One region of the Micromonospora coriariae genome, then DNA from elsewhere that is predicted to be linked to it. Evidence: riboswitches for the same ligand, from Rfam matches in the RefSeq annotation. Region 1 holds a riboswitch; the other holds the start of a gene.
What was found. A riboswitch is a leader RNA that binds a small molecule or an ion and turns the genes downstream of it on or off. The one in region 1 is predicted to bind cobalamin.

Region 1 (15,175 bases):
GGGTTGCTCGGCGACCGGGTCGGCATCCTGCACGCGCTGCTGGTGGTGCCGCTGCTGCTGGTGCCGACGCTGGCGCTGGTGCCGGTGCTGCGCCCGCCGGGCGCCGCCGGACCGACCCCGCCAGCACAGTAAAACTAACAAGGAACGCCGTCGAGCGGTATCGGGCGCGCGACCGACTGCGCCGCGCGCCCCGGCTGGCTACGGTCACCCGATGCCAACCGACTCGATCACCGCCGCCGCGGCGGGCAGCTGGACCCTGGGCGACCGCACCGTGCACCGGATGGGCTTCGGCTCGATGCGGATCACCGCGAACCCGGACCGCGACCGTGCGATCGCGCTGCTGCGCCGCGCCGTGGAGCTGGGCGTCAACCACATCGACACCGCCGCCTTCTACGTCTCGCCCGGCGGGGCCCTGGGGGTCGGCACCGGCCCGGCGCGCTACGCCACCGAGCTGATCCGGGCCGCGCTCGCCCCGTACCCCGACGATCTGGTGATCAGCACCAAGGTCGGCTTCGGGTACGACCCGGTGAACGGCTTCACCGAAGCGCTCACCCCGGCGCGGCTGCGCGCCCAGGTGGAGGAGAACCTGCGCCGGCTCGGCCTGGACCACCTCGACGTGGTGAACCTGCGGCTCGGCCGGGGGCCCGGCCCGGTGCCGCTGGCCGATCGGTTCGGCGCCCTGGCCGAGCTGCGCGCCGCCGGGCTGATCCGCCACCTCGGGCTCTCCAACGTCCGGCCGGTGCGACTGGACGAGGTGGCGGACATCGCGCCGGTGGTCTGCGTGCAGAACAACTACGGGGTGGACGCCTACCGGGAGCAGGACGAGTTCGTCCGGGTCTGCGGCGAGCGGGGGATCGCGTACGTGCCGTTCTTCGCGCTGGCCGGCACCGGCCGGGAGGCGGGCGCGGGCGCCGAGCAGGGCGAGGCCGTGGAGGCCGTCGCCCGGGCCCACGGCGTCACCCCGCACCAGGTACGCCTGGCCTGGACCCTGCACCAGGGGCCGCACGTGCTGGCCATCCCCGGCACCGGCGACCCGGCGCACCTCACGGCGAACGTAGCCGCCGCCGCTCTCCGCCTGACCCCCGAAGACCTGACCCTCCTCGGCTGACCGCCCTCGGTTGGTCGTGGAGCCAGATCCGGAGGGGGCCCTGTTGGGTGAAGCCCACGGCCAGGGCGGGGGCCAGGTCGGGGCCGGATTCGTAGCCGACAAGTGGTACCCGGGGCATGGTGGCGAGGACGCCGTGCCAGATCTCGCGGGGGTCCACCGTGTGGGCGAACAGGTTGGAGACTCCGTATCCGCTGTCGCCGCTGACCACCGCGCCACCCAGGATCTTGCGCCTGTCGTCGTACCGGGCCAGTACCCGTACCCGGGGGTCGGCCAGCAGGGCCGGCCGGAACAGCGGCCCGCCGCCGTGCGCCGCCGCCCAGGCGGCGAGTTCCGCCGGCGTGGTGACCGGGGTCAGCGGGGCGCCGGCGGGCGGATCCAGCGCTGGTCGGTGGATCCACTGTGCGTCGAAGAGCACCCGGAAGCCGTACCGGGACAGATCGAGTTCGGCGAAGCTGTCCTTCACCGAGGCCCCGGGCCCGGCGTCGATCCGGGCCAGCAGGGCGTCGGCGTCGACGCCGGGGCGCAACGTGACCGCGTCCGGGTACCAGGTTGGGGAGCGGCGGGGGACCGACCAGGCGTCCGCGTCGGTGCGGCCGGCCAGCCCGTGGCTGCCGCACACCACGTCGCACCATTCGGCGTTGTTCCGGGCCGCCGCCTCCCGTACGTCCTTGGGCACGCCCCGCAGCCTAGGGGCGACGTGTCTGGGGCAGCCGGTCGAGGTAGACCAGATCCATCGTGTCGGTGTGCCCGGACCAGCGGAGTTCGAGGTGCCAGCAACCCGCGCGCGGCATGTCGATGATCGACGGCCCCGGACCGCCGGCGACCTCCCGGATCACCCTGGTGTCGGTGCCGTCCAGCGTCGCGGTGATCTCCAGGGGCTTCGGCGACGTCGCCTCGGACAATGTCGGGGCGCGGCGGGAGACCCAGAGGATCTTGTTGTTCGACTTGTCCTGTCTGACCTGCGCGAGGGGGTGCGCGAACAGCACCGCCACGATGTCGCCCTGCGCGCCGAAGACGTGCGGGATCCGGGTGTCCCCTCTGAAACCCGCGTCCGCCCAGTCGGGCAGGGACCCCGTCTCGATCCGCGCGCCGCAACCTGCCGCGGCGGTCGCGGAGGCCGTGCTCGTCGGCGCGTCGACCGGCGTGGCCGCCCCGCCGGCCGTGGTGCACGCCGTCAGCAGGAGCACCGACCCCATAAGCAACCTGCCCCATGCGCCCATCTCGCCCCTTCCGGATACCTGTCGATGCGTCAGAACGTGCGTCGCACAATGAAGACACCGGACGCGGCCGGCAGGTTCCCTCGTCCGAGCTTCCCCGGGAGCCCTAGTCCAGCGATTCGGCGATTTCGATCGCCTCGGCCCTGGTGAGGTCGCCCTCCAGCCGGTAGCTCGCGTCGGCCCCCTGCCAGATCAGGGTCGAGGCGGCGAGCCGGGCGGTCTCCTTGCGTACCTGTCCGGTCCGATCCACATAGGAAAGAATGTGCGGGCCACCGACCCAGACGGCGAAGTCGCCGTCGACCTGGACCCACTCCGCTCCCGGCCGGCTGATCTGCTTGTGGAACGCCAGGTCGAGACGACCATCGAAGGCGTCGACGCGCAACGCGCCCCCACGGTAGAGCAGCGTGGCCACCCGGTAGGCGCCCGTGTCGTCGGGATCGGCGAGCAGCACCTGCTCGGGCGGACCGAGCTTCGCCGGTAGGCGGATCGGGAAGCGCACCGCCCGTTGTGCCTCGTCCAGGGCCGCGGTTCGCTGCGCGGGCAACGGCGACGGGGTGCCGGTGGGCAGCGCCGGTGCGGACGAGGTGACAACTGTGACTCCGGCGAAGCGCAGCAGCCCCGCGACGGCGTCGGCGAGGGCCGCCCGCCCCGGTGGCAGCACCGCCACGAGCAGGGCGACGAGCGCCGCGGCGGCACCGGCTCGCCACCCACGCCACCAGCGCCGCCGGGACGCGGGCTCGGTGAGCCGAGCGCGTACGCGCGCGGTCACGTCGGGCGCGTCGGGTGTCTCCAGCCAGGTGGTGAGGTCGCGCAGTTCCCTCTCGAGGTCATCCACGCCGGACCTCCTCGCGGTCGAGCATGCCGCGGAGCTTCGCCAGCGCCCGGGACGTGCGCGACTTCACAGTGCCCCTGGGCCAGCCCAACGCCGCCACCGTCTCCTCCTCGCTGAGATCGAGGAAGAACCGGCAGACGATCACCTCACGGTCGCGTACCGGCAGTTGGCGGAGCGCCTCCACCAGCGCGGCGCGGCGTTCACCGGCGAGGACCGCGCCGACCGCGTCGTCCTCGGTGATCTCCGACGTCGGGTCCGCCGCCGCGGCACGCAGGACGAGGCCGTCGCGGCGGATGCGCGACCGGTGCAGGTTGCGGGTCTCGTTGGCGACGATCGCCAGCAGCCAGGAGCGGAACGACGACTCCCCCCGATAGCGGGAGAGCTTGCGGTACCCCTTCACGAAGGCCTCCTGGATGACGTCCTCGGAGTCCGAGCCCGCGCCGAGGAGCACCGCCGTCCGGTACGCGGATGCGGTGTGCCGGGCGACCAGGAGGTCGTACGCCTCCAGGTCACCTGCCCGAGCGCGGGTGACGAGCACGTCGTCGTCCAGGGGTACCTCCGTTGGATCACCTTCATGACACCGCTCACCCGCCGCGGGTTCCAGCCGCGGCTCGGTCAGCCCACTCTCACCCGGCGCGCAGCGTATTGCCAGGAATCGGTGGTGCACTGGATGGGCGTCGAGGAGAGGAGTCGGGCATGGGCTGGTTCAGTCGGCGGGCCCGGGGCGCCGAGGCGACCCCGACGAAGCTTGACCGGGAGGCGACCCGGGACGACCTCGCCGCGCTCGAGGCGTTCATCGCGAGCCGGCGGGGGGTGGAGTTCTACCTGGAGCCGGAGACCACCGCCACCGACACCACTGTGGTGGCGATCGCCCACGACGGCGAGTGGATCCGTCGCCGGACCGGCACTCCCCGTGCGGCGGGCGCGATCGCCCGCAAGCACGCGGTGCCGCTGTACGAGGCGGCGCGCACCGGCTACCCGGAACGGATGCGCACCTGGAGCCGGGCCCACCCGGAACGCCACGCCCGCTGATCCTGGCTGACGGGCCGCCAGCCGCCACGCTGCCGGGCGATCGGGGCAGGCCAGGGTGCGTGTGGGCATCCTTTGCTCTGCTTACCCGGGCGCGACGAAAAGGCGCCGTCACTGGTGCGCTGGATGAAGCAGAGCGAAGGGCGCATCGCATTGACCCGGGGCATTCCGATGCCGGCGTCCGAGCCCATCTGCCGCCAGTTGTCGATGCTGAGCATTCGCTCGACGGTGCCGAGGCCGGCGTTGACCGGCGACGGACGGGTGTGGCAGCATTCGCGGCCTGACGGCAGTGAAGGAAGTCGGTGTGATTCCGACGCGGTCCCGCCACTGTCACCGGGGAGCGATCCCCCCTCGTGAGTCACGGCCGTGTGTCTGCGGTTGGAAGGCCGGGGGAGAGCGTCGATCCGGAAGCCAGGATACTTCGGCCGTCGGGACGTACCCCAGGGCGTGGACACCCGAGGAGGACCCGATGACGCACGGCATCTTTTTCATCGACGGACATCGTCATGATCCGCACGGCGGGCGCTCCGCCGCACCCACCGCCGCAGCCGGCCGTACCGCCTGATGCCGCAGGGAACGCCGAGCACGGTGCCCGCGGACGGTCTCACCACCCGACAGCGACGTCACCGGCCGCTGCTGATGGTGCACACCGGGCAGATGAAGGGCAAGTCCACCGCCGCCTTCGGAATGGCGCTGCGGGCGTGGGCGTCCGGCCTGCCGGTCGGGGTGTTCCAGTTCGTCAAGAGCGCCAAGTGGCGGGTGGGGGAGGAGAGCGCCTTCCGGGCCCTCGGCGAGGTGCACGAGCGCACCGGTCAGGGCGCACCCGTGGCGTGGCACAGGATGGGCGCGGGCTGGTCCTGGATCCAGCGCGGCGGCGACGCCGACCACGCCGCCGATGCCCTGGAGGGTTGGCGGCAGATCCAACGCGACCTGGCCGCCGAGCGCTACGGGCTGTACGTGCTGGACGAGTTCACCTACCCGATGACGTGGGGTTGGGTGGACGTCGACGAGGTGGTGGCGACCCTGGCCGATCGTCCCGGCTTCCAGCACGTCGTCATCACCGGCCGGGACGCCGACCCGCGCCTGGTGGCCGCCGCCGACCTGGTGGCCGAGCTGACCAAGGTCAGGCACCCGATGGACGCCGGTCAGAAGGGCCAGAAGGGCATCGAGTGGTGAGCGTCGCCGCCGAGCCGTGGCCGTTGCCCCGGCCGATGGGCGACGACCGCGCCGGCCCGGATGGCCGCGGCGGCCTCGGCTGGCCGGCGGCGGGTCAGCCGGTCAGGGCCCGGGCCAGGGCGTAACCGGCGGCCGCGGCGGCGAGTCCGGCGGTCACGCTGGCCAGCACGTTGGCCAGCGCGAAGAGCCGGTGGCCGGTCCTGGCCAGTCGCAGCGTCTCGTAGCTGAAGGTGGAGTAGGTGGTCAGCGCGCCGCAGAAGCCGGTGCTCAGCAGCGCGCTGACTGCCGGGCCGGCCGGCAGCCCGACGAGTACGCCGAGCAGCAGCGAGCCGAACACGTTGACGGTCAACGTGCCCCACGGGAATGCCGAGTCGTGCCGGGCCTGCACGGCCCGGTCGGTGAGGTAGCGCAGCGGCGCGCCGACGGCCGCCCCGAGCGCGATGAGCAGCACGGTCACCGGGCGGCCCGTCCGCCGTCGCGGCCGAACCGATCGAGCAGTCGAGCGGCGACGGCGTCACCCAGCCACACGGCGACCAGCGCACCGAGCAGCGTCGCGGCCAGGTACGCCAGCGCGGTGGCCGGAGTACCCGCGACCACCGCCTGCTGCACGTCCACGGCGTAGGTGGAGAAGGTGGTGAACCCGCCGAGCACACCGACGCCGAGGAACGGGCGGACCAGTGGACGCCCGCCGCCGACGTGCCCGAGCACCGCCATGAGAACGCCGATCAGCAGGCACCCGTTCAGGTTGATGCCGAAGGTCGCCCACGGGAAACCGGTCGGCTGGTGCGGGACGGCGTGTTGCAGGCCGGCCCGGGCCAGCGCGCCCAGCACCCCGCCGGCCGCGATCGTGGTGAGCACCGCGCCGGGGTGGGCGGTCAGCTCGCCCCGGTCGGCGGGGACGCGCAGATCGACGTCGGGGTCGGTGCGAGGGTCAAGTGGTCCGGACACGATGCCTCCCTACCAGCACGGGTGTCACTGGCAGGGACCGTTGGCGAGTGGCGTCGCGGTTCTCCCGGTGCTTCCCCGGGACGGCGGGCCCCACCGCCGGAAGCCCGACGGCTCCGGCGTCAGCATATCGCCCACGCCGCCGAGCGCCGGGCGGACCGGGTGCTGGCGGACGCGCTGGCCGAGGCGGAGGCCACCACGGAGCTGGCCCCGCTGGTGGCCGCGCTGCACCGGTTGCCGACGCCCGGCTGACCAGGCACGCCCCGGTGGGCGACACGCCCGTGCATCGTTTCGAGGCCGCTGAGCTGGGGCAAGCCCAGACAGAGGTTCGTCGAGAGGGGGTGCGTGATGGCCGAGGCCACCACGTCACATGGCCGGCGCTCGGCCGGCGGCACAACGGCCCACCGCGGCACCGGGCGGGCCGACCGGCCGCCGTTCCGCAAGCCCCGCTGGCCCAAGGCGTACGCCTTCGCCCTGGTCACCGGGGCGCTGTTCGTGTTCTCCTGGCTCGGCCAGTTCGTCTTCCAGTTGGTGGTCGAGAGCGACGAGGCGAGCCAGCACGGGCAGTCCTTCGCCTGGAGCGAGTTCCTACCCCAGTTCTTCGCCTCGACCTTCGAGAACTGGCAGTCGGAGTTCCTCCAGTTGGTCTGGCAGGCGGCCGGGTTGGCCCTGTTCTACTACTGGGGCTCGTCGCAGTCCCGCGAGTCCGACGAGCGGATCGAGGCCAAGCTCGACGCGCTGCTGCGGGAGCGGAACCTGGACCCGGAGAACCCCTGATCAACGGGGGCGTACGTTACCCGGGTCGGCCGGTACGGAACCGGCCGCGCCCGGTGGACAGGAGGCACCCCCCGATGCAGGACCGCACCCCCCGCCCGGAGGAGCTGGAGCCGATCGAGCGAGCCGGCGTCGACGAGCTACGCGACCTGCAACGCGAGCGGCTGCGCTGGTCGTTGCGGCACGCGTACGACAAGGTGCCGCACTACCGTCGGGCGTTCGACGCGGCGGGGGTGCATCCCGACGACTGCCACGACCTCGACGACCTGGCCCGTTTCCCGTTCACCGGCAAGGCGGACCTGCGGGAGAACTACCCGTTCGGCATGTTCGCCGTGCCCCGCGAGCGGGTCGCCCGGCTGCACGCCTCCTCGGGCACCACCGGCCGACCGACAGTGGTCGGCTACACCCGTGACGACCTGCGGACCTGGGCCCGGCTGATGGCCCGGTCGATCCGCGCGTCCGGCGGTCGTCCGGGCGACCGGGTGCACGTGGCGTACGGCTACGGGCTGTTCACCGGCGGGCTCGGCGCGCACTACGGCGCCGAGGAACTGGGCTGCACAGTCATCCCGGTCTCCGGCGGCATGACCGAACGCCAGGTCATGCTGATCCGCGACTTCGAACCCGAGGTCATCATGGTCACACCCAGCTACATGCTGGCCATCGTGGACGAGATGCAGCGCCAGGGCCTCGACCCCCGGGCGACCTCGCTGCGGGTGGGCATCTTCGGCGCGGAACCGTGGACCGAGGACATGCGCCGGGAGATGGAGCACCGGCTGGACATCCACGCGGTCGACATCTACGGACTCTCCGAGGTGATGGGCCCGGGCGTGGCCACCGAGTGCGTCGAGACCAAGGACGGGCTGCACCTCTGGGAGGACCACTTCTATCCGGAGATCATCGACCCGCTCACCGGCGCCGTGCTGCCCGACGGCGAGCAGGGCGAGCTGGTGCTCACCTCGCTGACCAAGGAGGCGATGCCGGTCGTGCGCTACCGGACCCGGGACCTGACCCGGCTGCTGCCCGGCACCGCCCGCCCGATGCGCCGGATCGAGAAGATCACCGGCCGGACGGACGACATGATGATCGTGCGCGGGGTGAACATCTTCCCGACCCAGATCGAGGAGCTGATCCTGCGGACCCCGCAGCTGTCGCCGCACTTCCAGTGCGTCCTCGACCGGCAGGGCCGGCTGGACACCCTGACGGTGCGGGTGGAGCGGCGGGCCGAGGTCGCCGTGGACACCGCCGAGCGCGCCGGCGCGACCCTGGTGGAGCTGGTGAAGAACACAATCGGGGTGAGCGTGGCGGTCGAGGTGCTCGCCCCGGACGGGGTGGAGCGGTCGGTGGGCAAGATGCGGCGCATCGTCGACCAGCGGCGGGCCGGCTGACGTGGCCGAACAGCGCAATCCGGCGTACGACATGTTCGCCGCCGACATGGCCTCGCGCGGCCTCGGCATCGAGCTGGTCGAGGCCGGCGACGGCGCGGCGGTGGCCCGGATGCCGGTGACCGAGGCGATGCTCAACGGCCACGCCATCGCCCACGGCGGCTTCGTCTTCCTGCTCGCCGACACCGCCTTCGCGCTGGCCTGCAACAGCCGGGGCCCGGTCACCGTCGCGGCGGGCGGCGAGATCACCTTCGTCCGGCCGGCCCGCGCCGGTGACCTGCTCACCGCCCGCGCCACCGAACGCACCCGCTACGGCCGCAGCGGCATCTACGACGTCACGGTCACCCGGGACGACGGCGAGGTGGTCGCCGAGTTCCGGGGCCGCAGCCGGACACCGGCGTCACCACCGTCGACATAGGATCCGCCCATGCGTGTCCTGGTGGTCTCCGCGCCGCTCGTCGGCCACGTCTTCCCGCTGGTGCCACTCGCCGTCGCGCTGCGCGACGCCGGCCACGACGTACTGCTGGCGACCGGTGGCGGCGGCCTGGCCGCCGCCGACGCCGGCCTGCCGGTGCACGACGTCGCGCCGGGCTTCGACTTCGGCAGGATCGCGCTGCGCGTGCTGCCGCGCCACCCGCTCGTCGCCCGCGCCGAGCTGTCCGGCACGGCCGGCACCCGGGGCGCCGGTCTGCTCTTCGGTGCGCTCAACGACCAGCTCACCGACCCGGTCGTCGCGCTGGCCACCCGATGGCGTCCGGATCTGGTGCTGCACGAGCCGTTCGCGGTGGCCGGCGCGGTGGCCGCCGCCCGGCTGGGCGTGCCGGCGGTCCGGCAGGAGAACGCCCTCTTCGACGGACGGGACCTGGTCCGCGCCACCACCGCACGGCTCGGCGCCGCGCTGCGCCGGCACGGCCTGACCGAGCTGCCGCCGCCCGCCGCGGCCCTGGCCGTCGCTCCGCCCAGCGTGACCACCCAGGACGGCTGGCCGATGCGGTACACCTCCTACGTCGGCGGCGGCGCGTTGCCGGCCTGGCTGCGGGAGCCGGGTGACCGGCCCCGGATCCTGGTCACCCGCAGCACCCTCACCGGGCCCGGCGACCGGGGGCCGATGCCCGCCGTGGTCGCGGCCGCCGCCCGGGTGGACGCCGAAATCGTGCTGGTCCGGCCGGACCCTCGCTCGGCCCGTGCGCTGCCCGGCAACGTCCGGGTGGTGGACTGGATCCCGCTCGACGAGGCGCTGCCGGCGAGCGCGGCGCTGGTCCACCACGGCGGGGCGGGCAGCGCGTTCGGCGCCCTCGCCGCCGGCCTGCCGCAGCTGGCCACCGTCGGCCCGGGGGACCGGCGGCACAACGCCGAGCTGGTGGCCCGTCGAGGCGCCGGCCTGGCACTACGCCCCCGCGACATCACCCCGTGTTCGCTGACCCGGCTGCTCACCGACGACGGCCTGCGGGCCGCGGCCGCGCAGGTCGGCCGGGAGATCGCCGCGATGCCGCCGCCGTCCGAGCTGGTGGCCCGGCTGGCCGCGCTCGTCTGACGGCCGCCCCGCGTGCCCACATCGCACGGCTCGGCGGCTGGGGCAGGATTACCGGATGCGACACGTCGTGCTGTTCCACTCCGTGTACGGGCTGCGGCCCGCCGTGCGCGCCGCCGCGGACCGACTGCGCGCCGCCGGGCACCGGGTCGTCACGCCCGACCTCTACGGCGTCCAGGCCACCGACACCGTCGAGGAGGGCTTCGCGCTGCTCGACAAGATCGGCCAGGAGGTGGTGCTCGACCGGGCCCGGGCGGCGTTGCGGGACCTGCCCGGGGAGACAGTGCTCGCCGGTTTCTCGATGGGCGCCGGCGTGGCCGGGGCGCTGCTGGCCGAGCGCCCCGACACCGCCGGTCTGCTCCTGCTGCACGGCACCGGTGGCGCGCCGGAAGCCGTCCGCGCCGGTCTGCCGGTGCAGCTGCACCTCGCCGACCCGGACCCGTACGACACGCCGGACGAGGTCGCCGGGTGGGAGCGGGAGATGAGCGACGCCGGCGCCGACCTGACGGTGTTCCGCTACCCGGGCGCGGGGCACCTGTTCACCGACCCGGACCTCGCCGAGTACGCCCCGGACGCCGCCGCGGCGACCTGGCCTCGGGTGCTGGCCTTCCTCGCCACTCCCTGAGCGTGGAAGCCGCCCGGGAGCGGCACCACGGACAGGTCACCGGTCGGGGTTGCCGGCTCAGTGAGCGTCCGCACCGGTCCGCAGGGGCGTGGCGGTGCCGTGGATCCGCGCATCGGTCGTCGGAGGATCACGCGGACGCCGCAAGGCCGTCCAGCGGGTGGATCAACGGCGGGCGGGGTATGGCGCGCCCCACGCCGGGCGCCCCACCGACGACGGTCAGCGCGCCGCGCCGGGGAGTGGGCCGCAGCCCGGACAAGCCTGGTGCGGCGGGCGCCGCACGGACCGGTGCCATCGCGGGGGTGCCGGGATGCCGGCGCGGCCCCGCCGGGTGGGTCGAGGCGGCCGGCCGCGCGGCCAGCGCCGCGAAGACGGCGTCGAGGCGGCGGGCCCGGGACCGGGCGGAGTCAAGCGGCACGATCTCCGCCCGAGCGGTGACCGGGCCGGCGAGTTCCCTGCGGCGGGTGACCGGGCCGGCGGCATCCGTGCGGCGCGTGGCCGAGCCGTCGGCATCCGTACGGTGTGTGTCGCGGCCGGGAGTCCCCGTTCGATGCACGGCGGCGACGGCCAGGGCGGCGACGACGATGGCGGCCCGGTCGATGGCGGCCCGGTCAGTGGCGGAACCGGCGGTCCGCGCGATCGTGTCCGGGTGAGCGACGTCGAGCTGGGCGGCGTCGGCCAGCCGGTTGGCGAAGACGGCCCGCAGTGCGCGGGGCAGCCGCTCGGCGGCGACCCGGTGCAGCGCCGGCGCGGCGAACGCGTACCCGCCGGCGCGGCGGGGGATCAGCAGCCCGACGGCGACGAGCCCGCGCAGCGCCGGCCCGGACCGCCCGGGCGTCCAACCGAGCGCCCGGTCCACCGCCGCGCCGGTGGCCACGCCGCCCAGGGTGGCAGCGGCCATCAGCACCGCTCGTCGCTCGCCGTCGAGCCGGTCCAGCTCCGCGCCGACCGCCCGGCGCACGTCGTCGGGCAGTGGGAGCGCCGCCGGGTCCGCGCCGCCGACGATGGAACGCACGTACGCCGCCGCGTGCCCGGGACGGCCGCCCACCAACGGCAGCAGCCGGTCGACCAGAGCCACCGGTTGCCCGGCCCGGGCCAGCAGGAGGCGCAGCAGTCGCCCGCTCTGGACCGTGGCCAGCGGCCGGATCGACACCCGCCGGGCCGTGCCGGGTCGGGTGTCGGCCCAGTGCGGCTGGTGCAGGGTGATCACGGCGAGCGGCAGCCCGCGCGCCGTTGCGGCGGTGAACAGCGCGTGCAGGAACCGGCTCACCGCGGGTGCGGCCCGGTCCAGGTCGTCCACGGCGACGATCAGCGGCCGCTCGGCGGCCAGGCGCAGCAGGGCGTCCCGGCAGGACGCGGCGCCGGCCAGCGAGGCCGCCGAGCCGTCCGGGGTGGCCAGCAACCGTTCCAGCGCCGGGACCGCCGCGGCGACCCGGGCCGGCGGGAGCAGCGGTGTCAGGGTCGCCGTCAACCGGTCGCGGATCACCGCCGGGCCGTCGCCGTGGCGGATCCCGGTGAGGCCGCGCAGCAGGTCCGCGACCGGCGCGAGCACCTGGTCCGGGTACGGCTGGCAGGTCGCCACGCACCAGCGCACCGCCACCCCGTCCACCGTGGTCAGCGACGTGGTCAGCTCGTGCAGCAGCCGGCTACGACCGCTGCCGGTCGGACCGACCAGGGACACCCAGCGCGGGTTGTGCTCGCGGACCGCCCGGCTCAGCTGGTCCCGCACGGTCGCCAGTTCGCGACGGCGGCCGATCAGCGGGCCGTCGTGCGTGTCGGCACTCGGGCGCACGGGACCGACGGCGTGCCAGACCGGGCCCGGCGGCACCCGCCCGGCGACCGGCACCGGCGCCAGTTGGCGCTGGGCGATCAGGCCGGCCGTGGCCCGGGCGGTGGCCGCGCAGAGCGCGACGGCGCCGGGTGGCGCGTACTCCTGCAGGCGGGCCGCCGTGGTGATCACCGCGCCGCTGGCCACGCCGTGACCGCCGTCGACCGCGCTGTCCAGGTCGACCACCACCTCGCCGGTGGCCACGCCGACGCGCACCCGCAGCGCGATGTCACCGATCATCGGGCGGCGGTCCAGCGCGGCCTGGATCTCCAGCCCGGCGCGGACCGCCCGGTACGCGTCGAAGCCGTCGGAGTGCCGCGCGCCGAACAGGGCCATCACCGCGTCGCCGACGTACTTCTCGACCACCCCGTGCCAGCGGCGCAGCACGCCGGCGACAGTGTCGAAGTAGGCCCGTTGCAGCGCCCGGACGTCCTCCGGGTCCAGCCGGTCCACCAGTGCGGTGGAGCCGACGATGTCGACGAAGAGCACGGTCACCGTGCGTCTCTCCTCCGGCACCGGCCAGTGCGGGGCGATGGTCCGCTGCGTGATGATGGTGGTCATGGGTATCGCACCGGCCTTTCTCCCGTTGCTGGCTGACGACCCTCGGAGATTGGCATTCCTGGGCTGAGTGGGGATCGGCAGAACGACGTATGTCGGCCACCCGCAACCTTTAGTCGCAATGTCGACGCGAGGAGTACCACAAGCGGCAGATGGCCGTAGAACGGTACGGGGCCGTGTGATTAGGCTGCGTGCCATGGCCAGCGATGTGGACACCGCACCGCTCGTGGGCCGGGCCGAGCTGGTGCAGACGGTTCGGTCCGCGCTGCTGGGTGACGTCGCGCACGGGCAGACCGCCGCCGTCTTCCTGACCGGTGAGAGCGGTGTGGGCAAGACGCGGTTGCTCGGCGAGATCGGCGCCCGGTTGCGCGAGCAGGGCGCGCTGGTGCTCACCGGCAGCTGCCTGGACATCGGCGACGCCTCCCCGCTGCACCCGTTGTTGCAGGCGCTCCGACGCTTCGACGCTGACCTGTCCACCTCGCACGCGCGGACCTCCTCGGCGGTGCGCGGGCTGTTGCAGATGTTCGCCGACGAGACCGCCGGCCCGGACGGCGCGGGCGCGCTGCTGGAACGGGTCTCCCGAGGGTTGCACCTGATCGCCGAGGGCCGTCCGCTGGTGCTGATCCTGGACGACCTGCAGTGGGTCGACCGGAGCACCCGCCAGCTGCTGCTCTACCTGCTGGCCGGGCTCGGTGACCTGCAGCTCTCGGTGCTCGCCGCGGTCCGCGCCGAGTCGCTGCAGGGCGCACACCCGTTGCGTCGGGTGCTCACCGAGCTGCGTCGACTGCGCACGGTGCGGGTGCTCGACCTGGCCCCGCTGGACCGGGCCGACACCGAGCGGCTCGCCGCCGCGGTGGTCGGCCGGGAGCTCACCGCCGACGCGGCCGAGCAGGTGTGGCAGCGCAGTGGTGGCAACCCGTTCGTCATCGAGGAGCTGGCCCGCGACGTGCGCGACGGCCGCGACGGGCTGTCCGAGACGCTGCGGGAGATCTTCCTCGCCCGCGTGGACGCGCTGCCCCAGCACGCGCACGCGGTGGTGCACGCGGTGTCCGCCGGCGTCGAGCCGGTGGAGCACTGGCTGCTGGCCGAGGTGCTCCGGCTGCCGGAGGAGGAGCTGATCGAGGCGGCCCGCGCCGCGGTGGCGCACCGGCTGCTGGTCGGCGCCGACGACGGCTACCGGCTGCGGCACCGCCTCGTCGCCGAGGTCCTGGCGCACGAGCTGCTGCCGGCCGAGCGCTCCGGGTTGCACCGGCGCTACGCCGAGGCGCTGACCGCCGCGCCGGCCGAGCTGCACCAGGCCCGACTCGCGCACCACTGGCGGCTGGCCGGCGAGCCGGCGCGGGCGTTGCCGGCGGCGGTGGCCGCCGCGCAGGAGGCCGAGCGGCTGCACGGCTACGCCGAGGCGCACCGGCACTGGTCCGCGGCGTTGCAACTGGCCGGCGACCCCGGCACGCCGGGTGTGGACCGGGTCGAACTGCTCGGGCACGCCGCGGAGGCGGCCCACCACTGTGGGGAGCACGCCCGGGCGCTGGCCCTGCTGGAGGAGTTGGCAGTGGTGCGGGGCGGCGAGCCGAGCTGCGCGCTGCACATCCGCCGGGCCCGCTACCTGGCCGCCGCCGGGCGCTCGGCGCTGGCCGAGGAGGAGTACCAGCGGGCGTTGGACGCGGCCGACTGCTCCCCCGGTGAGCGGGCCACCGCCGCCGCGCACCTGGCCGAGCTGCTGCTGCACCTTGGCCGGTACGCCGACGCCGGCCGGCGGGCCCGGGAGGCGCTGGCGCTGGCCGCCACGGTGGAGGGCTCCACCACCGAGGTGGTGCTGGCCAGCTCGGCGCTCGGCTTCAGCGACGCCTACCTGGAGGACCCGGACGCCGGGCTGGCGGTGATGCGCCAGGCGCTCGACACCGCCGAGCGCGCCGGCCGGCCGGAGGACGTGGCCTGCGCGTACCTGCACCTGGCCGAGCTTCTGACCGGTCCGCTGAACATCCTCGAGGAGGGGGTGGTGGTGGCCCGCCGGGGCGCCGAACGGGTGGCCGAGTTGGGGCTGGGCCGCACCTGGGAGACCCGGCTGCTGGCCATCGCCACCAACGGGCTGTTCCGGGTCGGCCAGTGGGCCGAGGCGGAGAAGGTCGTCGCCGCGGCGCTCCGGCACCGCCCGTCCGGCGCGGACGCCGTC
Region 2 (15,175 bases), 760 kb from region 1:
GATCGTCGTCGAACAGGTCCGGCTCCTCGGCGCGGACGGTATCGACGACGTCGAACGCGAAGGCCATGTGCATGGACTCGTCGCGGAACACCCAGTTGGTGCCGGAGGCGAGACCGTGCAGCAGGCCGCGAGAGCGCAGGAAGTAGACGTACGCGAACGCGCCGTAGAAGAACAGTCCCTCGATGCAGGCGGCGAAGCAGATGAGGTTGAGCAGGAACTTCCGCCGGTCCTCGCGGGACCGCAGCTCGCGCAGGTTGGTGAGGGAGTCGATCCAGCGGAAGCAGAAGTCGGCCTTACGGCGGATCGAGGGGATGTTCTCGATGGCGGCGAAGGCGGCGAACCGCTCGCTCTCGTCCGGCACGTACGTGTCGAGCAGGTTGAGATAGAACTGGACGTGCACCGCCTCCTCGAACAGCTGCCGGGACAGGTAGAGGCGGCCCTCCGGGCTGTTGACGTGCTGGTAGAGGTTGAGCACGAGGTTGTTGGCGACGATGGTGTCGCCGGTGGCGAAGAACGCGACCAGCCGGCTGACCAGGTGCCGCTCGGCCGGGGAGAGCTTGTCGAGGTCCGCGAGGTCGGCGTGCAGGTCGACCTCCTCGACCGTCCAGGTGTTGCGGATGGCGTCGCGGAACCGGTCGAAGAAGTGCGGGTAGCGCATCGGGCGGAGGGTGAGGTCCATCCCCGGGTCGAGCAGCATGTGCGTGGTCCTCGTGTCGGTGGTGGTGTCGGCGGCGGTCACTGGCAGGCCTCGCACGACTCGGGGTTCTCCAGCGAGCAGGCCAGCGCCTCCGGGGCGCTCGCCACGGGTGCGGCGAGGGCGACGGCGGCGGGCGCCACGGTGGCCTGCTGGATCCGGGTGGCCGGGCGGGACCGCAGGTAGTAGGTCGTCTTCAGTCCGGCCTTCCAGGCGTACAGGTACATCGAGGAGAGCTTGCCGATGGTGGGCGAGGCCAGGAACAGGTTCAGCGACTGCGACTGGTCGATGAACGGCGCGCGAGCGGCGGCCAGGTCGATCAGCGCCCGCTGCGGCAGTTCCCACGCGGTGCGGAACAGCTCCCGGACGGCGGCCGGCAGCTCCGCGATGTCCTGCACCGACCCCTCCGCCCGTTTGATCGCCGACCGGACCGGCTCGGTCCACAGGCCACGGGCCTTCAGCTCGCGTACCAGAGCGGTGTTGACCTGGAGGAACTCGCCCGACAGGGTCTCGCGCTTGAACAGGTTGGACACCTGCGGCTCGACGCACTCGTAGCAACCGACGATCGAGGCGATGGTGGCGGTCGGGGCGACCGCCACCAGCAGCGAGTTGCGCAGCCCGTACGCCTCGACCCGCTCCCGCAGCGCTGCCCAGCGCGCTGTCTGCGTTCCCTCGACACCCCACAGGTCGGGCTGCAACTGGCCCCGCGCGACCCGGGTCTGCGGGTACGCCGGGTGCGCGCCGAAGCGCCGCGCCAGTTCGGCGGAGGTCTCCAGGGCGGTCAGGTACAACTCCTCGCTGACCCGGGTGGACAACTCCCGCGCGGCCGGCGAGTCGAACGGCAACCGCAGCGCGAAGAACACGTCCTGCAGGCCCATCAGCCCGAGCCCGACCGGCCGCCAGCGGGGATTGCTCGCCGCCGCCTCGGCGGTCGGGTAGTAGTTGATGTCGATGACCCGGTCGAGGAACGTGACAGCGGTACGGACCGTCGCGCGCAGCCGCTGCCAGTCGATGGCGCCGTCGGCGAGGTGGGCGGCGAGGTTCACCGAGCCGAGGTTGCACACCGCGGTCTCCGCGTCGCTGGACACCTCGATGATCTCGGTGCAGAGGTTGGACAGGTGCACCACGTTGCGCGGTTCGGCGGTCTGGTTGCACAGCCGGTTGGCGGCGTCCTTGAACGTCATCCACCCGTTGCCGGTCTGCGCCAGGGTGCGCATCATCTTCCCGTACAGCTCCCGCGCCGGGACCTGCCGCACGTAGCGGCCCTGCGCCTCGGCCGCCCGGTACGCGACGTCGAACTCGTCGCCCCACAGGTCGGGCAGTTCCGGCACCTCGTGCGGGTCGAACAACGACCACACCTCGTCGGCCTCGACCCGGCGCATGAACTCGTCCGGGATCCAGTTGGCCAGGTTCAGGTTGTGGGTACGCCGGGCGTCCTCGCCGGTGTTGTCCCGCAGTTGCAGGAACTCCTCGACGTCCGGGTGCCACGGCTCCAGGTAGACACAGGCGGCGCCCTTGCGCCGGCCACCCTGGTTGACCGCGGCGACGCTCGCGTCCAGCGTGCGCAGCCACGGCACGATCCCGTTGGACTGCCCGTTCGTGCCGCGGATCAGCGCACCGCGGGACCGGACCCGGGAGTACGCGATGCCGATGCCGCCGGCGAACTTGGACAGGTTGGCGACCTGCGCGTACCGCTGGTAGATCGAGTCCAGTTCGTCGCGCGGGGAGTCGACCAGGTAGCAGGAGGACATCTGGGTGTGCCGGGTGCCGGAGTTGAACAACGTCGGCGAGCTGGGCAGGTAGGCCAGGCTGGACATCAGCCGGTAGAAGTCGACCGCCTCGTCCGGGGTACGGGACAGCCCGCAGGCCACCCGCAGCAGCCAGTACTGCGGCGTCTCCAGCACCAGCCGGCTGGTCGGGTGGCGCAGCAGGTACCTGTCGTACACCGTGCGCAGGCCGAAGTACTCGAACCGCCGGTCGCCGTCCGGGTCGACGGCGTCGTCGAGCGTCCGGGCGTGCGCGGCGACGAAGGCGGCGGTCTCGTCGCCGATCAGGCCCTCGGCGTGGCCCATCCGGATCGCGGTGCTGAACGAGGTGATGCCCTGCCGGCGCACCTCCTTGTCGACGTAGCCGGCGAGCAGCCGAGCGGCGAGGCGCGAGTACTGCGGCTCCTCGCCGATCATCTCGGCCGCGGTCTGGATGGACAGCCGGTCCAGCTCCGCGGTGGTCGCGCCGTCGTAGAGGCCGCTGATCGTCCGGGTCGCCACCCGCAGCGGGTCGACATCGGTCAGGTCGTCGGTCCACCGCTCGACCGCGCGGACGATCTTGTTGACGTCCACCTGTTCGCTGGCGCCGTCGCGCTTGCGGACGTGCATCTGCGTCCGCCGCCGGCCCGGCACTGCGGTGTCGCCGCCGGTCGGGACCACCTGGGTGACTGTCACCACTCACTCCTCGCGAGTTCGAGACCTGATGGCCCTCGGACGCGAGGAGACAGACACCGGCGGACGCCACGCCGGGCGTGGGTCAGGGGGCGTCGGCCGTCCCACGCGGCGTCGGACCGCCGCACACCCGGGTGCGGGTGCACGGCGCGCTGGCAGGTCTTCGGACTTGTGGGCACGACCGGTCTCGCCGGTCTCCTACTGGCCGTCGCTTCCCAGGCCGCTTGGCGGCCCAGTGCTGATGACGGCGGTCGTTCCCACTCACCGCTGCGGGGCAGTCCCGGATTTCCACCGGGTTCCCTCTTGCCTCGACCACTGCGGATGAGCGGCCGAACCAGCTGCGCTCGACACCATATATAGGGACGACGCCGTTGTCACACCCCACATCTCGGGCATCGGCGTGTCGGCGGTCCAGTCGGTGACGACGGTCACCGGTCAGCCGGCGCGGGTGTGGACCAGGGTGGCGGCATGGGCCAGCGCGGCCTTCTCGACGGCGGAGAGGGTGGGATTGACCCGTCGAACGTCCAGCGCCCGCCGCAGTTGGCTGGCCCGGGGCGGTTCCGCGTACCGCTGGAACGCGGCGAGGCCCGCCCGGCTGCGCTCGGCGAGGTCGGCATCCGGACCGACCGCCACCTCCGCCATGATCAGCGCGGTCATGGCCAGATCGAAGTCGGCCGGTCCCTCGGCCGCGTTGTGCCAGTCGATGACTACCGGACCGCGCGAGGTCAGCATGATGTTGAGCGGGTGCAGATCGAGGTGCAGGACGCGATCCGCTGGCTCGGCGCGGAGTCTGGCCGGCAGGCTGTGGAGGCGGTCGTGCAGGTCCACGAGCAGCTCGGCGGTGGAGTCGATGTCGATCCCGCCGAAGAGCAGCGCCTCCAGCAGGGTCTGGCCGTCGAGCCGTTCGAGCACCAGGTCGGGGCCGTCGGCGGCGTACACCACCGGCACCGGATAACCGGCTGCGGCGACGTACGCCATCACCGCCGCCTCCGGCGCGGTGTCCCCGCCGGCACGGTAGCGGCGCAGCACGCGCGCCTCGTCGAGCGCGAAGACGTCCGCCTCCCGTCCGGACGCGAGCAGCACGAGACCGTCCACGATGGCCGACGCTAGCAGCGCGTGGGACGGGCCGTGATCCGGCCCGCCCCACGCGCTACCGCTACCGCCGACTCAGTTCGTGACGGTGAAGGGCAGCGTGACCCGCGTCACCGACCTGGCGCCCGCCAGCGTGATCACTGTCGAGCCGGCCTTCGCCGCCCCGGGGACGCTGACCGTCGCGCCGGCGATGACACCGTCACCGTTCGCGCGCACGGTGCTGACCGCGAGGCCGTCACCGAAGCTGACTGTGACCTCCTCGTTCGGAGCGAATCCGGCGCCGTCGAGCGTGATCGTCGTACCGTGCGGTCCGGCGGTGGTCGTCAGCGCCGCCTGCGGATCGTAGGTCGGCTTCTCCGGCTGCCCGGTCACCTGGATGGTGGCCGTCGCCGGCGTCCGGGAGGACACGCCGGTGGCGGTGACGGAGTACCGGCCGGGCTCCGCGTCACCGGACGTCGCGACGGACGCACGTACGGCTCCCGCCGCGGACGCCGCGACCTTGACGGTCCGCGCCGGACTGGTGCCGAGAGTCACGGTCACCTGCTCACCGGCTGCGAACCCGCTGCCGTTGACGGTGACCGCGTCACCGGTGGTGGCCGACGCCGACACCGCGATCGCCGGCTGGAGGCCGCCCCGCGCCACGGTCACCGTGAAGGTCCCGGTGCTGCTCGACAACGTGTCCCACGCGGTGACATGCACCGTGTAGGTGCCCTCCTGCGCATAGGTGTGCCGTCCACTCAGCGCACCGTCCGCGCCGATCGTGACGTCGTCCGGAACCGTGCCGTCGCCCCACTGCACACGGGCGCGGTAGCCCGTCGTACCGGGAACGCCGCCGCTCACCGAGCCGAGCGTGGCCGCGAGAACCTGCCCGACGTTGGCCGTCTGGTCGCCAGGGGCGGTGGTCACCAACGCGGCGACCGGCGTGCCGTCGTTCGCGATGGCGAACACATGGATCCGGCCCGCCGAGCCGGGGTCACCGGTCTGCGTCGGCAGGGTCACCGAGACGAGCGTCTTGCCCGCCGGGATCTGGTACGGCGCGGTGGCGAACAGGAACGGCTGCGCGCCGTCCCGGCTCGTGCCGCTCAGGCGGTACGCGGCCTTGGCCACGACGATGTTGCCGTACGACGGGGTGCCGTTGGCGTTGCCGCCCAGCGTCCAGTCACTCATCTGGATCGGGATGCTGGCCGTGCTGCCGTCGCTGAACGTCGCAGTGCCTGTGCTGTTCTGGTTGCCCTGGGTACCGGCGCCGATGAACGAGATGCTCCGGGCGTCGGTCGGAAGATTGAGATCGATCGTCCTGCCGTTGCCGGTGCTGTTGTCCGGCTGCCCTGCCGGGACCGCCGGCAACGTGAACCGCAGGTCCGTTCCGGGCACCTGGTGCCGCTCGCCCTGGGTCACGCCGGCTGCCGTCAGGGCGGCCCGCGAGTACGCCCACGACTTGGCGTCGCAGTTCGCCGCGAGGGTGCCCTCGTCACCGATGCAGACGGTGTCGAACGCCGCGGTGAGGCCGGAGCTCGGCGCGTAGGCCACGTCGACGCCGACCGTGACCGAGCCCTGGCCGGTGCCGTCGGTCACCGTGACGCTCGCCTGGTGGTGACCAGGCGTGGCGTAGGTGTGCGACCCGTTGATCCGGTAGACGGCCCGCGAGCTCAACGTCAGTGTGCCCTCGGTGGTCGGTGAGCCGTCACCCCAGTCGATGGTGGCCTGGTAGTCGCCGGCGGTACCCCCGGTGACGGTGGCCAGTGGCACCGAGACGGGTGCGCCGGACGTGGCGTGCACACTGCCCGCGGCGGTCACCGTGATGTCGCCGCCACCGATCTCGAGGTCGCCTCCGGCGAGCAGCTCGATCTCGGCGAGGTTGGCCTGCGCGGCGCCGGCGGTCCTGGTGACGACGAGACGGAACTGCGCGTACCGTCCCGGCTTGTCGATGGTGAACGGACGGGTCTGGTTGCGCCACCGGAACACCTCGCCCTTGCGGGAGTCGACTGTGCTCCAGGTGATGCCGTCATTGGAGCCCTGCAACCGCCAGTCCGCCGGATCACCCGCACTCGCGCCGGAGGTGAGGGTGTAGTGGCTCGGCTTCTGCTTGGCGCCACGGGAGGCCCAGCTGACCTGCGGCGTCGCGGTGGTGAACGTCAGCTGCGTGGTCGACGAGTCGTCGAACAGCTTCGACGCGTCCTGGCCGTCCGTCGCGGTGGCGGTGCCGAGCCCGGGGCCGGTGACGTCCTGCAGCGGCTTGGGCGCCTTGTCGCCCCTGGTCAGTGACGGCGGCGCGTCGTTCTTGCCGCTGCCCCAGGACGACGGCCTGGGGCCCATCTGGAAGTCGATCGTGCCGCCCTTGGCGAGCGCGGTGACGTCGATGGACAGCTCGCGCTGCTTCTTTCCGTTGACCTTGACGCCCTGCACGTAGACGTTCCTTGTGCTGTTGTTCGGCGCGTTGACGACGATGTCGCCGCTGGTGCGGTGGACTGTCATCTTCGTGAACTGCGGCGAGCCGATGGCCCAGTGGGACGACCCGGCCTGCAGCGGGTAGATGCCCAGCGAGCTGAGGATGTACCAGGACGACATCTCGCCGTTGTCCTCGTCGCCCAGGTAGCCCTGGCCGATCTCGCTGCCGACGTAGAGGCGCTGCAGGATCTCGCGCACGATCTCCTGGGTCCTGGCCGGCGCGCCCGCGTAGTCGTACATGTACGGGATGTGGTGCGACGGCTGGTTGCTCATGCCGAGCTGGCCCATCCGCACCGCGCGCGCCTCGAGCATCTCGTGGATCGTGCCGCCGTACCCGCCGGGTCGGTCGGCGTTCTCCGGGGTGGCGAAGAACTGGTCGAGCTTGTCGCGCAGCGCCTTCTGCCCGCCGTGCAGGTTTGCCAGTCCCTGGCCGTCCTGCTGGGCGGTGAACGCGAAGTTCCATCCGTTGGTCTCGGTGTAGACGCCGCCCCAGTCCAGCGGGTCACCGGCGAGGAAGTTGCCCGACGCGTCCCGGCCCTGGAAGAGCTTCGTCTTCGGGTCGAAGAGGTGGACGTAGTTGCGGGCGCGCTCCAGGAAGTACCGCGACTCGTCCTTGAGCCGCTGGCGCTCCGACTTCGGCGTGGCCGGGTCCTTGGCCAGGGCGGCGCCCATGTTGCCGATGCCGTAGTCGTTGATGAAGCCTTCCAGCGCCCACGACACCGACTCTCCGGTGGAGGTCGGCGTGTAGCCGAGGAACAGCGAGGTCTCGATGCCCTTGCGGCCCACCGCGCTGCGCCCGGACGCGACGGTCGCGTCCTTGACCGCCGCGTCGTACGCCGCGAGCGGGTCGGGCAGTCTGACGCCGGTGAGGTACGCCTGGGCCAGCGCCACGTTCGCGCTGGTGCCGGTCATCAGGTCGGCGTAACCGGGCGACGACCAGCGGGCGATCCAGCCGCCGTCGCGGTAGTGCTGGACGAACCCGTCAGAGATCTTGGCCGCGACGTCCGGGTACAGCAACGCGTAGGCGGGCCACACGGTGCGGTAGGTGTCCCAGAAGCCGTTGTTGACGTAGATCTGGCCGTCCACGATCTTCGCGCCGGTGTGGGTGGCGGTCGACGTGCCGGTCGGCGCCGACACCGGGCTCGCGTACTGCCAGCGCGGTGCGGCGGCGGTGCCGGTGTTCTCCGACTGCGAGTTCGGGTACAGGTTCAGCCGGTACAGGTTCGAGTACATCGTCACCAGCTGCGTCTCGGTCGCCCCCCGCACCTCGACCCGCCCGAGCCGGTCCTTCCAGGCGGCGGTGGCGGCGGTGTGGACCTGGTCGAAGCTCTTACCGGTGACCTCCAGGTCGAGGTTCCGGCGCGCCTGGTCGACCGAGAGGAACGAGGTCGCGATGCGCATCGTCACCTGGCGGTTCGCGGACACGTCGAAGGTGGCGGCGGTCGCTGTGGACGCCGTGGGCGCCCGGTCGAACGCGCCGGACACGAACATCCGGCTACGACCGGCCGACAGGCCGCTTCCGTTGTCGACCCAGCCGGTGAAGGTGCCGTCGGCGCCGATGGTGAACGTGCCGTTGTAGAAGACCAGGCTTCCGGTCGCCGGCCCGGACGGGAAGGTGAACCGCATGATCCCGGCATGGTCGGTGGGCGACATCTCGGCGGTGAGGCCGTTCTGCAGCGCGACCCGGTAGAAGTCCGGCTGGGCCGTCTCGTCGTCGTGGTTGAAGGCGAGCGCGCGGCTGCTGGGCGGACCGGTGAGGGGTCCGTCGCCCGCCACCGGCATGACCGACATCTGGTTGCGGTCACCCATCCACGGGCTCGGCTCGTGCGAGATCGCGAGGCCCTGCAGGGTGGGCAGGTTGGCGGCGTTGTTGACCCGGTGGTACTGGTACTCCCACGAGTCGGAGGTCGCGTCGGTCACCGGGGTGAAGAAGTTGAAGCCGTTCGGCACCGAGGTGATCGGCAGGTTGTTGCCGCGCGAGAACCCACCTGTCGAGTTGGTCCCGCGCCGGGTGTCGACGTAGTTGGTGAGCCGCGAACCGTCGATCGACGCCGGCGAGGCGGTCACCGCGACGTCGTCGAGCCAGCCCTGGAACCGGGTGTCCGCCGTTGCCTGCGGGTTGTCGTAGGCGAGCAGGATCCGGTCGATCGTCCTGCCGCGTGCGATCGCGCCGATGTCGGCCTGCACCGCGTTCCACTGGTCGGCGTAGAGGACCTTCGACGCACCCTGGCCGGCCGGGGTGAGCGCGTAGCCGTGCTGGTCTACCGGCGAGAGGCGGCTGAGGTAGCTGCCGTCGGTGAAATGCAGGTCGACGGCCGCGAAGGTGGACGGGTACTGGGGGTCCTCGCCGGTGTACTCAGGGAAGATCTTGTAGGAGAGCCGGGTCTTCGGCCCGACCGGGATGTTGACGTCGAACAGCCTGTTGGTCGCGTACGACCGGCCGTCGTCTTCGGCGCCGCCCGCGTACCGCAGCGATGCCAGTCCGGTGAAGCCGGCCCCCGGCTTCGTGGTGTAACCGCCGGACGGACCGGTGCCGGCGACGCTGACCATGGGGGCGGCCGGCGGTCGGACGTTGGAGCCGTCGCTGATGTCCCAGCCGGCGAGCTGCACGAGGGGGTCACCGGAGTTCGCGGTGATGTTCAGCCGGTAGTAGCCGTAGGCGGTCGTGTTGGTGAAGCTGTAGGTCTTCGTGGCGAACCGCCGAGGGAAGCTCTGGTCCGTCTGGGTGTTCAGGTCGACCCACGTGCTGCCGTCGGTGGACCCCTGCACCGTGAAGTTCCTGGGGTCACGGGTCGGAGCGTCGTCCCCGGAGGTCAGCGCGTACCGCACGACGGCCGTCGGCCTGGTCAGCTGGTACGTCACCCAGCCGGTCCGGTTGCGCGCCAGCCACTTGGTCGACGGATCGCCGTCGGTGAGCTTCGCGGCGACCTCGTTCGGCGGATTCTCGGCGCTCGCGGTCACCGCCTGGACCTGACCGAGCAGGCTGCCGGGCAGTACCCTGCGGCTCGATCCGCTCAGGTTGACCTGGACCGGCTTTCCACTCCGGTCGACCTCGACAGTGCTCGCGGCGGGTTGAGGGTCGGCCGACTCGAACGAGGAGCTGAAGGTGCCGGGTGGCGCGGTGGTCGGCGCGGCGCTGGCCAGGGGCGCGCCGACGAGCAGGCCCACCGGCAGCAGGACCGCGGTTGTCGCGGCGATCAGTCGGGGGGACAGGAGGCGCGCGATGGGGGGATGCGACATAGGGGCAGGGCCTTTCGCCTCGAACCGGGTCGAGTACGTCGAACGTCTGGGCGGAGTGGACAGTGGCTGCGGTCCATCGTGGTGAATTCCGTGGTGCCGCCGCCTGACATCGTTGTCATGAGGTTTCACGACGACAACATCGGGAGCGGTGGACTGTCGCTGATGGTTCCGGGTGGATCACTGTCGTGTCAATGGGTTCATCAGGGCGAAACGAGCGGTGGTCACATCCACTCCGAAAACCGTTTCGGCTCGGCGCCGCGGGCGTGGCGATCTACCACCCTCGACAGCTCGGCCACCTTCCCCGGAGCCAGGACGCGCACTACGCTGGCGAGGAGTACGGGGCAGCAGGCACCGCCATTCACCCCTGAAATGTTTGCGAAAGGCTTTCGGTGGGCCGACGACGATCCCAGTCAGTGACGTTGAGCGACGTGGCGAACCGCGCCGGCACCTCCGTGGCCACCGCGTCCAAGGCACTCAACAGCCGCGCCGAGGTCGCACCGGAAACCCGGGAACGGGTCCTGCGGGCCGCCGCCGAGCTGTCGTTCCAGCCGAACGTGCTGGCCCGCGGTCTGATCTCCGGACGCACCCGCACGGTCGGGCTGCTCACCGACGAACTCGGTGGCCGGTTCGCCATACCCATCCTGCTCGGCGCCGAGAACGCCCTCGGCAACGGGCAGATGTCCGTGCTGCTCTGCGACGCCCGTGGCGACGCGATCCGCCGCCAGCACTACATCCGCACCCTGCTCGCCCGCCAGGTCGACGGGTTCATCGTGGTCGGCGACAGCAACGACCTGCGCCCGTCGTTGACACAGGACATTCCGGTCCCGGTGGTCTACGCCTACGCCGAGTCGACCGATCCGAACGACCTGTCGATCGTCGCCGACGACGAGGGCGGCGCCCGGCTCGCCGCCGAACACCTGGTGTCGCACGGCCGCCGCAGGATCGGGCACATCACCGGGCCGGACACCTACCGCGCGGCACGCGATCGCGCCGCCGGACTACGAACGGTGCTCGCCGAGGCGGGGCTCGCCCCGGCCGGCGACCCGCTCTACGGCGAGTGGTCGCAGCGATGGGGCCGGCACGCCGCCCGGCTGCTGCTGGCCGCCCAGCCGGACGTGGACGCGATCTTCTGCGGCAACGACCAGGTCGCCGCCGGCGCGGCCGACACCCTGCGCGACCTCGGTCGGCGGATCCCCGACGACGTGGCGATCGTGGGATACGACAACTGGGAGTTCTTCGCGGCCGACTGCCGACCGCCCCTGACCACCGTGGACCTCAATCTCGAACAACTCGGGGCCGCCGCGGTCAACCATCTCTTCGCCGCGATGGACGGCAACCCCGGCGCCGGGGTCATCCGGCAGCCCGGCCGCCTCGTGGTACGCGAGTCGACCGGGCCGGTGCTGCACCGCTGACACCCGCGCCCGCGCGGGCGGGTGGCGCGGCGGACGGGTGTCGACAACCGGTGCTCAGCCGACGGGCAGGGTCGACTCACGCATCACCACGCGGCCCGGGAACTCCTCCGAGCTGGGCGCGGCGCCGTCGATCGCCGCGAAGAGCCGCTGGCCGGCCACCTCACCGAGGTGCTTCAGGTTCATGTCGATGCTGGTCAGTCGTGGACGGGAGTCGGCGGCGATGGCCTCCCAGTTGTCGAAGCCGATGACCGAGATGCTGCGCGGCACGTCACGTCCGAAGTCACGCAGCGTCTCCAGGACGCCACGTGCGATCTGGTCGCTGCCGCAGAAGATCGCGTCGACCTCGGGGTGCTGCTCGACGATCATGTGCGCGGCCGCTCTCCCCCAGGACTCGTCCCACGACCCGAAGTAGGGCCGGTCGCCGACCATCGCCAGGCCGGCGGCGGCGAGCGCGGCCGCCGCGCCCTCGGCACGGTCCCTCGCCGCCTGGAACCCGGCTTCCCCGGTGATGTGGGCGATGGAGCGCCGGCCGCACGCCAGCAGATGCTCGATGGCGAGCCGCCCACCACCCACGTTGTCGACCGTGATCGAGATGTCCGCCGGATCGGCCGAGGGTGCGTAGACGTACACGACCGGCACGGGGATGGTGCCGGCCAGCGGCGGGCGGGGGTCGGTGCGGGAGCCCACGACGATCAGGCCATCCACCCGCCGGGACAGCAGCGCCTGCACGTGATGCTTCTCCCGGATCGCGTCGCCGCGCGCGTCGCACAGGAAGACCGAGACCTGGCCGGCCCCCGACGCGTCCTCGGCGCCCATGAGGATGGGGATCGAGAAGCGGCCCTCCAGGTCGCTCGTCAGCAGGCCGACGGTGCCGGTCCGACCACTGAGCAACCCGCGGGCCAGGGCGTTCGGTGCGAAGGACAGCAGCTCCGCGGCCTCCAGCACACGGACTCTCGTGCTCGACCGCACCTCGCCGCGACCGTTGATGGCCTTGGACGCGGTGGCGACGGACACCCCGGCGAGCTTGGCGACATCGGTGAGCGTGGGCGGGCGGTAGGCGGGGACGTCGGGCTCGGTGGTCATGCGATGCTCCCTCTCAGCGACCGACACCGGTGCGCTGCGCGTCGGCGAGGCCGTCGCCGGGTGTCGTGTCGAACAGCCAGCGGAAGCACATCCTAAAACCTTTTCGGAGATGTTGCGGCGCGGGTGTGGCCCCGGCAGCACGCGCGGACCCCCGTACCCGGGCGGAACCCTACACGGGGAGCTCGCCGACCCGTGACGGACAGGGACATTCCATCCCGAAAACCTCTCGAAACCTCGACAGGGTGCCGTCGATCGGCAGCGGCGGGGAACGCCACCGGACCGGCCGTGGCCCGGTCGGTCGACCGGGCCACGGCCATCCAGCACCCGGGTGGACGGCGGCGGACGACGCCTTACGGAGCGAGTTCCTTGTTCGATCGGGCGGCGGTCGTCACGACTGTCGACCTCTCCTGCGGGCTCAGGAGTCCCGCCTCGACGAACGCCTGCGCGACGTGGTCGACGGTCGACACGAACTGGCCGTGGTTCTTGAAGGGCGCCTGATCCCAGACCAGGTCGAGGAAGGTCGGGCCGTCACTGCCGGGCGACGGAACGCCCGCGACGGGTACGTCGTAGTTGGGCAACCCGTCGTTCCGCTTGCGGTTCGGCACACCGGTGTCGACCGACCCGAACACGATCGTCGGCTCGACGCGCCGGAAGTACGTCGAAGCGGCCTGGGCGTCGCCGATGTGGTAGGGCCGCAGGGTGAAGCCGTGCGTGGTGAAGAGCGCGTCACCCGCCGCCGTGGTGCTCGCGGGTGTGATCGCCGCCCGGGCGTAGTCGCCGTCCCGCTTCAGGTGGCGGTACAGGGACAACTCCCGGTAGTTGCCCACACCGGGGTTCCCGAGGATCTGCATGAGCAGTGGCCCCCAGAAGATCGACTGCGTGTCGGGACGGTCCAGCGCCCGCTCGATCCGAATGCTGAACGGCATCCGGATCTCGATGGTGTCGCCCGGCTTCCACGTCCGGCTCAGGGTCAGGTAACTGCCGGGCTTGGCGGTGCCCTTCTCGGCGACGCCGTTGACCGTGACGACGAACCCCTTCTCCACCCAGCCCGGCACCCGCAGCTTGATGTCGAGCCGGCCGCGCCCGTTGACCGTCAGCCTGGTGCGGTCCTCCCGCGGGTAGTTCGTCTCCTGAGTGACGACGAAACCCTTCTCGGCCCAGGTCAGCGTCGACGGTATGTACAGGTTGACCCACAGCGTCGTGCCGTCGGCCGACTTGAAGTAGACAGTCTCCTGGTACTTGGTGTGGTTCTCCATGCCGGTTCCGCCGCAGCAGGTGCCGGTGTTGCCGTAACTGCGGGTGGCCCCCGGGGTCAGCGGTTGGAAGTAGGTGACCTGCGGGTTGTTGACGTTCGCGTTGTCGGCGCGCGAACCGAGGATCTGGTTGAGCAGGCCGCGCTCGTAGTAGTCCAGGTACGCGGCGTCGTGCTCGTGGAGGAACAGGTTACGAGCCAGCTTGAGCAGGTTGTAGGTGGTGCAGGTCTCCGCGCCACCCTGGGCGATCGAGTTCGCGATGTTGTCCCGGTTCTGGAACAACTCGGTGTTGTTGTTGGAGCCCGGGTAGTTGCCGCCCGTCCCACCGTTGGCGTACATCCGGTGCGGGACGACCATCCCGAAGAAGTTCTTGGCGGCCTGGAAGTACTCGGTGTCACCGCTGTGCTCGTAGACGCGCAGGTAGCCGACGAACTGCGGCACGTGCGAGTTGGCGTGCAGCCGGTCCGGACGGCGACGACCGGGACGGGTCTGCGGCGTCGTGACGAGGATGTCGCGGTTCTCGACGCAGGCGTCGAAGAGCGACTCCCGGTTGTCGAAGAACTTGGCGGTGTCCAGGTGCCGCTCGTCGCGGGTGATCGCGTAGATCTCGGGGAACACCTCGTTCGCGCCCCCGGTCTCGCCGGCGATGTAGAGGTCCCACATGTAGTTCAGGTTGTCCCGGGTGATCGGACCCGCGTACGCGGGGTGGTTCTTGTCCCCGACGGTCAGCGCGAGGTGAGCCCATTCGGCCATCCGGACAACCACGTCGAGGGCCTTGGCGTTGTCGGTGTGGTAGTACGCGTCGAGCAGACCACGCATGATCTTGTGCTGGGTGTACCAGGGCGCCCAGGTGTTGGTGCTCAGGTCGCCGCCGTAGACGGCCCACCGTGGCGGGCCGAGCCGGAGCACCGCGTCCTCCGGGATCGCGCCCAGGTAGCCCGGGTGGGTCGGGACCCACTCGGCGGTACCCCCGCTCTGGCTCGCCACGATGCCACCGTCGCGGCCGTTGGGCGAGGCGTCCCTGATGGTGGAACCGCCCTCCTCCTCGAACCGGTACCAGGCGATCGACCCGCCGCCGGTGCTCCCGGCCGCCGAGTCCAACAGCGACCGGACCTCCTGCGGGCCAAGTGCCCGGTCGAAGATGTGGAACTCGTCGACTGTCGCGTCCAGGAACGCGTCGCCGTACTGCGACCGCCCGATCCACCGGTTTCCAGGGTTTCCGAGGTTGGCGGGGCTGAGGGTCATGGCCGTGTTCTGGCCGGCCTGTTGACCGTTGACGTACAGCGTGCCGGTGTTCTGGGTGAGGGTGACGGCCAGGTGCACCCACTGGTTGGTCGGCAGGGCAGCGCTGCCGTCGATCCGCTGCTCGCCACCGCTACCCCCCACCGTGATCGCGAACCTCGGCACGTTGCCGGTGACACCGGCACGCGGAGTCAGGAACATGTTGACCGTCGTGTTCTGACCGAAGTCGAACAGCCGGCTCCAGCTCTGGGTGGAGGCGAGATTCACCCAGCT

Region 2: linked by a shared signal. The riboswitch ahead of GA0070607_RS31115 (ribonucleoside-diphosphate reductase subunit alpha) and the one ahead of cobO (cob(I)yrinic acid a,c-diamide adenosyltransferase) in region 1 are both predicted to bind cobalamin.

Annotation. Positions count from the first base shown of each region.
Region 1 covers NZ_LT607412.1:5,918,344-5,933,518, forward strand. Annotated here, with positions in the region: gene GA0070607_RS27390 (MFS transporter) at 1-132, shown strand, start outside; gene GA0070607_RS27395 (aldo/keto reductase) at 212-1,108, shown strand; gene GA0070607_RS27400 (hypothetical protein) at 1,044-1,784, opposite strand; gene GA0070607_RS27405 (hypothetical protein) at 1,795-2,304, opposite strand; gene GA0070607_RS27410 (hypothetical protein) at 2,432-3,160, opposite strand; gene GA0070607_RS27415 (RNA polymerase sigma factor) at 3,153-3,695, opposite strand; gene GA0070607_RS27420 (hypothetical protein) at 3,854-4,189, shown strand; cobalamin riboswitch at 4,454-4,630, shown strand; gene cobO (cob(I)yrinic acid a,c-diamide adenosyltransferase) at 4,751-5,362, shown strand; gene crcB (fluoride efflux transporter CrcB) at 5,457-5,819, opposite strand; gene GA0070607_RS27435 (fluoride efflux transporter FluC) at 5,816-6,310, opposite strand; gene GA0070607_RS27440 (DUF6766 family protein) at 6,656-7,084, shown strand; gene paaK (phenylacetate--CoA ligase PaaK) at 7,159-8,466, shown strand; gene paaI (hydroxyphenylacetyl-CoA thioesterase PaaI) at 8,498-8,881, shown strand; gene GA0070607_RS27455 (nucleotide disphospho-sugar-binding domain-containing protein) at 8,891-9,997, shown strand; gene GA0070607_RS27460 (dienelactone hydrolase family protein) at 10,053-10,619, shown strand; gene GA0070607_RS27465 (adenylate/guanylate cyclase domain-containing protein) at 10,747-13,005, opposite strand; gene GA0070607_RS27470 (helix-turn-helix transcriptional regulator) at 13,199-15,175, shown strand, end outside.
Region 2 covers NZ_LT607412.1:6,675,861-6,691,035, forward strand. Annotated here, with positions in the region: gene GA0070607_RS31110 (ribonucleotide-diphosphate reductase subunit beta) at 1-697, opposite strand, end outside; gene GA0070607_RS31115 (ribonucleoside-diphosphate reductase subunit alpha) at 736-3,069, opposite strand; cobalamin riboswitch at 3,270-3,486, opposite strand; gene GA0070607_RS31120 (phosphotransferase) at 3,568-4,227, opposite strand; gene GA0070607_RS31125 (GH92 family glycosyl hydrolase) at 4,300-9,912, opposite strand; gene GA0070607_RS31130 (LacI family DNA-binding transcriptional regulator) at 10,302-11,324, shown strand; gene GA0070607_RS31135 (LacI family DNA-binding transcriptional regulator) at 11,379-12,407, opposite strand; gene GA0070607_RS31140 (beta-L-arabinofuranosidase domain-containing protein) at 12,758-15,175, opposite strand, start outside.